2 regions of the Streptomyces sp. NBC_00503 genome follow, and region 2 is predicted to be linked to the other one. Evidence: riboswitches for the same ligand, from Rfam matches in the RefSeq annotation. Region 2 holds a riboswitch; the other holds the start of a gene.

Region 1 (3,401 bases), 1.4 Mb from region 2:
CGCGGTGGCCCGGATCCGTGAGCTGCACGCGGCCGACGGCGGCGACCTGGTGGTCATGGGCAGCCCCACGCTCGTACGGACCCTGCTGAGCGAGGGCCTGGTCGACGAGCTGCGGCTGATGGTCATGCCGGTGCTGGTCGGCGGCGGAAAGTCGATCTTCCCCGAGGACGGCGGTCTGCGGCCCCTGGAGCTGGTCTCCTCGGTCACCGCGTCCACGGGCACGCAGGTGTGCGTCTACCGCCCGGCGGCCCAGGCGTAGCAGTGGGCCAGGCGCAGCACCGGCGGTGGCCCGGGCACAGCACCCGGGCCCGTCACCCGGTCCCCGCGTCCCCCTGACGTCGTGTCTCAGACGGCGGGGACGCAGCGGCCCTCTTCGGTCCGGTACTGCCACTTCGCGCCGTCCGCGACGAGCTCCTTGACCGCGCGGACGAACCGCTCGACGTGCTCGTCGGGGGTGCCGGCGCCGAAGCTGACGCGGATCGCGTTGAGCGAGCGCTCCCCCGGGGCCGCCTCCGGCGCACCGCACTCGCCCGGCTCCTGCGGCTCGCTGTCGAGCAGGGTGCGCACCAGCGGGTGGGCGCAGAACAGGCCGTCGCGGACACCGATGCCGTACTCGGCGGAGAGCGCGGCCGCGAAGTGGGAGCTGTTCCAGCCGTCGACCACGAAGGAGATGACGCCCACCCGCGGGGCGTCGTCGCCGAAGAGGGACAGCACGCGGACCGCGGGAACCTCGGCCAGACCGCCGCGGACCTTGTCGATCAGCTGCTGCTCGCGGGCGACCAGGTTCTCGAACCCGGCCTCGTTCAGCGCCTTGCAGGCGGAGGCGATGGAGTAGACGCCGATGACGTTGGGGGAACCGGCCTCGTGGCGGGCGGCCGTGGTGTGCCACTCGACGTCGACGCCGCCGTCCTCGCGGCGGGCCACCTTGCGGGAGGCGCCGCCACCGGCGAGGTACGGCTCGGCCTGCTGCAGCCAGTCGGCCCGGCCGGCGAGCACGCCCGAGCCGAAGGGCGCGTAGAGCTTGTGTCCGGAGAAGGCCACCCAGTCCACGTCGAGCTCCTGCACGGAGACGGGGTGGTGCGGGGCCAGCTGGGCGGCGTCCAGGACGATGCGGGCGCCGTGCGCGTGCGCGGCGGCGGCCAGTTCCTTGACGGGCCACAGCTCGCCGGTGACGTTGGAGGCGCCGGTGACGCAGACCAGGGCGGGGCCGTAGGGGGCACGGTCGGCCAGTGCCCGCTCCAGGGTCTCGACGGCCTGGGCCGGGGTGCGCGGCGCGTCGAGGTACGTGACCTGCGCGTCCACCCAGGGCAGGAGCGAGGCGTGGTGCTCGGTCTCGAAGACGAAGACCTGGCAGTCGGCCGGCAGCACCGCGGCGAGCAGGTTCAGGGAGTCCGTGGTGGAGCGGGTGAAGATCACCTGGTCGGAGGCGCGGCAGTCGAGGAACTCGGCGACCGTGACGCGGCTCTGCTCGAACAGGTCGGTGGAGAGCTGCGAGAGGTATCCGGCGCCGCGGTGGACGCTGCCGTAGTACGGGGCGTACGCGGCCACGTCGTCCCAGACGCGCTGCAGGGCCGGGGCGCTGGCCGCGTAGTCGAGGGCGGCGTAGGTGACCTCGCCGCCGGTGACGAGCGGGACGGTGACGTCGCGGCCGAGGACCGGCAGCGGCTCGGCACAGGCGGGGCCCTCGGCGGTGACGGCGGCGGTGGCGGTGGCGTTCGGGGTTGCGGACATGGCGGTATCTCCCGGCAGGCAGGTCTGAATGGCTTCTGTGTGCCCGTACGGGGGTACGACGCTGCGGCCGTCCGGGGTACGGGAAGAGCCTCGGAGATTCCGGGTACGCGGAAGCGACCCTGTTCCGAGGGTTGAAGAAGGGGCGGAAGCGCCCTATCGCATTCGCTTGCTCACGGAAAAAGCTCCTCGATCGAGACCAGGATCCCTGGTGTCGAGGGATCCGCGCTTGCCGTAGACCTCACTGCCTACGACCTGGTCATCACCCGGGGCACCCCGCCACGGAAGGAGGGTTGCCGGACAGCGAGCCGGGGCCAAAACGCTGTCACTCGTGACCTGACGATGATCCTGCCACAAGATCCCTCGAACGCAAGACCCCGGTCCGCATGGTGGACCGGGGTCATGGCCGAAAAGGATCGACCGCCGCGTCAGGCGTTGCTGGCCGCCACCCAACGCTCCAGCGCGGCCCGCGCGGCACCCGAGTCGATGGCCTCGGCCGCACGGGCCGCGCCCGCGGCGAGCTGCTCCTCCAGCGTCCCCGTACCCGGGTCCAGCGCGACCAGGGCCGCGGCCGAGTTCAGGAGCACGGCATCGCGGACCGGGCCGGTCTCACCGGCCAGGAGGCGGCGGGCGACGTCCGCGTTGAAGGAGGCGTCGGCGCCGGCGAGCGCGGAGACGTCCACCAGCGGGATGCCGATGTCGCGCGGGTCGAAGGCCTGCTCCACCGACCGGCCGTCGCGGACCCACCACACCCGGGAGGTCGCCGTGGTGGTGAGCTCGTCGAGGCCGTCGTCGCCGCGGAAGACCAGCGCCGAGGAGCCGCGCTCCGCCAGGACGCCCGCCACGATCGGGGCCATCCGGGCGTCGGCGACACCGGTGGCCTGAGCCCGGACCTTCGCGGGGTTGGTCAGCGGACCGAGGAAGTTGAAGGTGGTCCGGATGCCGAGCTCCTTGCGGGCCGCGGCCACGTGCCGCAGCGCCGGGTGGAACTTGACCGCGAAGCAGAAGGTGATCCCGGCCTCCTCGGCGACCTCGACGACCCGCGCCGGGGTGAGGTCGAGGTTGACGCCCAGCTTCTCCAGGACGTCCGAGGAGCCGCTCGCGGAGGACGCGGCCCGGTTGCCGTGCTTGACCACCTTGGCACCCGTTCCGGCCACGACGATCGCGGACATCGTCGAGATGTTGACCGTCTTCGCGCCGTCGCCGCCGGTGCCGACGATGTCCACCGTCCGGCCCGGCACCTCGATCAGGTTGGCGTGCGCGTACATGGCCCGTACCAGGCCGTTGATCTCCGCGACCGTCTCCCCCTTGGCCCGCAGGGCGACCGCGAAGCCGGCGATCTGGGCGTCGGTGGCCTCTCCGCGCATGATCCGGTCCATGGCCCAGGCCGTGTCGTCGGCGCTGAGGTCCCGGCCGGTCAGCAGTGCGTCGAGAACGCCCGGCCAGCCTCGGGCCGCCACGCTGTCGCCGCCCGCCGGGGTCACCAGGTTCATGGTCCGCTCCTGCTACTGGTCATGGTCACATCGAGTGGGAAGGGCTTCAGCCTATCCAGCCGGGGGACGGCAAAGAGCCCCGTCCCAGACACTGGACGGGGCTCCCGCTGTGGCGACACCAGGACTGGCCGAAATCAGTCCCTCAAGCGATCTGACAAACAGACGACGAGCAGTGGCGCA
Region 2 (3,401 bases):
CGACCGTGACCGGGGAGCCGGTGGGGACGTCCGCGAAGGCGGCGGTGACGTCGGACTCGCCCGTGTAGTAGTGCGGGCCGCCGGTCTGCGGCGGGTCCTGGACCATGTTCGACGGGGTCACCGGCCGGGCGGCGCCCGCGCCGACCTTGAGGACCGGGCGGGTGTTCAGTGGTTCGCCGGGGGAGGGGACGGCGTCCTCGCCCGAGACGTCGCAGCGCTTGATGAGGTTCGAGCCGAGCCGGTACCCGCCGTTGTTGCCGCCCCAGAACAGGCGCGCGTACGCCACCTCCGCGCCGGCGGGCACGGTGAGCCGGCCGGTGCTGGAGGTGCGGGTGGGCGTTTCGAGCCCGGCCGCGTCGATCGGGCGGGCGACGAAGTCGTTGTTGTTCTTCGTGCCGCCGCCCTGCTGGACCTCGGCGCACTCCGCGGCGTCGGCGGGCGGTGCCTGGGGGCATCCCATCACCGTGTTGCCGAGGGTGATGAAGTCCCCGTAGAGCGCCTCGTCGTACCGCTTCTCGAAGGGGGAGACCACCTCCGCGGCCGCCGGTCCGCTCAGCGAGCCGACCAGCAGGGCCGTACCCCCGGCCACCGCGAGGGCAGCACCCCATACATGTCTGAAACGTGTAAACCCCATAAAAGGGAAATTAGACCGATTGGGGCGGTTTCTGTGGTTACGCCACGCGACGCCGCGCGTACTCCTCGATGTCCCGCATCGGCGGCCGTTCCTCGGTGTCCACGGCGTAGGTGTGCGGCACGAACCCCTCCGGACCGCGCTCGAACTGCGTCAGCTCCGGCCGTACGAGGTGCCCGCGCGAAAGCCGCAGCAGCGCCGTCCGGTAGATCGCCGCGGCCATCCGCCCCAGCGCCAGGCCGTCCTGGTGGCGGTGGAGCCGTACGCCCACGTCCACCTGGGCCAGCGCGTCCAGCCCGACCGTGTGCAGCGAGTCCACCAGCAGGCCCAGCTCCACGCCGTACCCGACGGGGAACGGCAGCCGCTCCAGCAGGTCGCGCCGTACGGCGTACTCGCCGCCCAGCGGCTGGACGAAGCCGGCCAGCTGGGGCCAGTGCAGGTTGAGCAGGGGGCGGGCGACGAGCTCCGTCACCCTGCCCCCCTGCTCAGCGCCGCCGGGAGCCCGGGTGGGGGCGGGGCCGTCGTACTCCCGGGCCAGCGGGCGGTCGTACATGGCCTTGACGAAGGACACGTCCGGATCCGTCAGCAGCGGCCCGACGATCCCGGACACGAAGGTGGAGGAGAAGTCCCGCAGGTCGGCGTCCACGAAGCAGACGACGTCCCCGCTCGTGGCCAGCAGCGAACGCCACAGCACCTCCCCCTTGCCGGGCAGGGCCGGCAGCCGCGGCAGGATCTCGTCGCGGTGCACCACCCGGGCCCCGGCCTTGGCAGCCACCTCCGCCGTACGATCGGTGGAGCCCGAGTCCACGACGACCAGTTCGTCGACCAGGGGCGCGCCGTCCATCAGGTCGCGCCGGATCACCTCGACGATGGCCCCGACCGTGGCCTCTTCGTTGAGCGCGGGCAGCACCACGCTGACCGTCGTACCGGCTGCCCGTTTCGCGGAAAGCAGCTGGTCGAGCGGTCGGTCGGCGGCGGACCAGGAGCGGGCGGACAGCCAGCGCTCCACCTCTTCCAGCACCTTCGGAACTCCTCTGTCGGTCGGCGGGGCGCAGGCGGAACGCCGGTGCTTTCCGCCGATATGTGATCCATCTCGCCGTTCGGACGGCTGTCTCAACCACCCGGGGCTTCGGTTACAGTCTTGAACAACGCAAAGGCCCACCGCATGCCGGGGGGCCTCGCGAACAAAAGCCCGGGCGCGCCGCAGAGCGTGTCGCCCGGTGCCATACCGCTCATCCAGAGGGGCAGAGGGACACGGCCCGTTGAAGCCCCGGCAACCCTCCAGTCGGTTCTCGCGATCGCTCACGCAGCGACTCAGCGGGGTCCCCGGCTAGGGAAGGTGCCAATTCCGTCTCATGGCGACGTTCGTCATGGGGAAGATGAGGAGAAAGGGCCTCGCCATCATGGCTGCACAGACTGCCGATACCTCTGCCGGAACCTCCAACACCGGCGCCTCTGTCGATCTCGGTCCCGCCACCGGCCTTTCCTGCCGGGAATGCGGCACCCGCTTCGAGCTCGGCCCGATCTTCGCCTGTGTGGAGTGTTTCGGACCGCTCGAAGTCTCGTACGACCTGCCGCTGGGCGACCCCGAGGCGCTGCGCGCCGCGATCGAGGCCGGCCCCGACAACATCTGGCGCTACGCGCCGCTGCTGCCCGTCCCCGCGGACGTGGCCTCCAAGCCGAGCCTGAACCCGGGCTTCACCAAGCTCGTGGACGCGGCCAACCTGGCCAAGGAGCTGGGCTTCACCGGCAAGCTGTACGTCAAGGACGACTCCGGCAACCCGACGCACTCCTTCAAGGACCGCGTCGTGGCCATCGCCGTCGAGGCCGCCCGCGCCTTCGGCTTCACCACCCTGTCCTGCTCCTCCACCGGCAACCTGGCCGGCGCCGTGGGCGCCGCGGCCGCCCGTGCCGGTTTCCGCTCGTGCGTCTTCATCCCGCACGACCTGGAGCAGGGCAAGGTCGTCATGGCCGGTGTCTACGGTGGCGACCTGGTCGGCATCGAGGGCAACTACGACGACGTCAACCGCTTCTGCTCCGAGCTCATCGGCGACCCGCTGGGCGAGGGCTGGGGCTTCGTCAACGTCAACCTGCGCCCGTACTACGGCGAGGGTTCCAAGACCCTGGCCTACGAGATCTGCGAGCAGCTCGGCTGGCAGCTGCCCGACCAGCTCGTCATCCCGATCGCGTCCGGCTCGCAGCTGACGAAGATCGACAAGGGTCTGCAGGAGCTGATCAAGCTCGGCCTCGTCGAGGACAAGCCCTACAAGATCTTCGGTGCCCAGGCCGAGGGCTGCTCGCCCGTCTCCACCGCCTTCAAGGCCGGTCACGACGTGGTCCGCCCGCAGAAGCCGAACACCATCGCCAAGTCGCTGGCCATCGGCAACCCGGCGGACGGCCCGTACGTCCTGGACATCGCGCGCCGCACCGGCGGGTACGTCGAGGACGTCAACGACACCCAGGTCGTCGAGGCCATCAAGCTGCTCGCCCAGACCGAGGGCATCTTCGCCGAGACCGCGGGCGGCGTGACCGTCGGCGTGACGAAGAAGCTCGTCGAGAACGGTCAGCTGGACCCCTCGCTGACCACCGTGATCCTGAACACGGGTGACGGCCTCAAGACCCTTGAGGCAGTGGCCGAGGGCGGCGGTCAGACCGCCACCATCCGCCCGAGCCTGGACGCGTTCCGCGCCGCCAACCTGGCCTGATCTCCCTCCTCCCCGCACACCGGAAAGGCAGTAGCGCCATGAGCGTCAACGTCCGCATCCCCACC

What was found. A riboswitch is a leader RNA that binds a small molecule or an ion and turns the genes downstream of it on or off. The one in region 2 is predicted to bind S-adenosylmethionine.
Region 1: linked by a shared signal. The riboswitch ahead of OG490_RS10620 (aminotransferase class V-fold PLP-dependent enzyme) and the one ahead of thrC (threonine synthase) in region 2 are both predicted to bind S-adenosylmethionine.

The regions. Positions count from the first base shown of each region.
Region 1 is NZ_CP107855.1:2,270,795-2,274,195, forward strand. Features, by position in the region: gene OG490_RS10615 (dihydrofolate reductase family protein) at 1-259, shown strand, start outside; gene OG490_RS10620 (aminotransferase class V-fold PLP-dependent enzyme) at 346-1,731, opposite strand; SAM riboswitch class IV at 1,949-2,065, opposite strand; gene trpD (anthranilate phosphoribosyltransferase) at 2,157-3,221, opposite strand.
Region 2 is NZ_CP107855.1:3,634,468-3,637,868, reverse strand. Features, by position in the region: gene OG490_RS16950 (DUF7927 domain-containing protein) at 1-589, opposite strand, end outside; gene OG490_RS16945 (glucosyl-3-phosphoglycerate synthase) at 672-1,652, opposite strand; SAM riboswitch class I at 1,861-2,017, shown strand; gene thrC (threonine synthase) at 2,035-3,336, shown strand; gene OG490_RS16935 (MoaD/ThiS family protein) at 3,375-3,401, shown strand, end outside.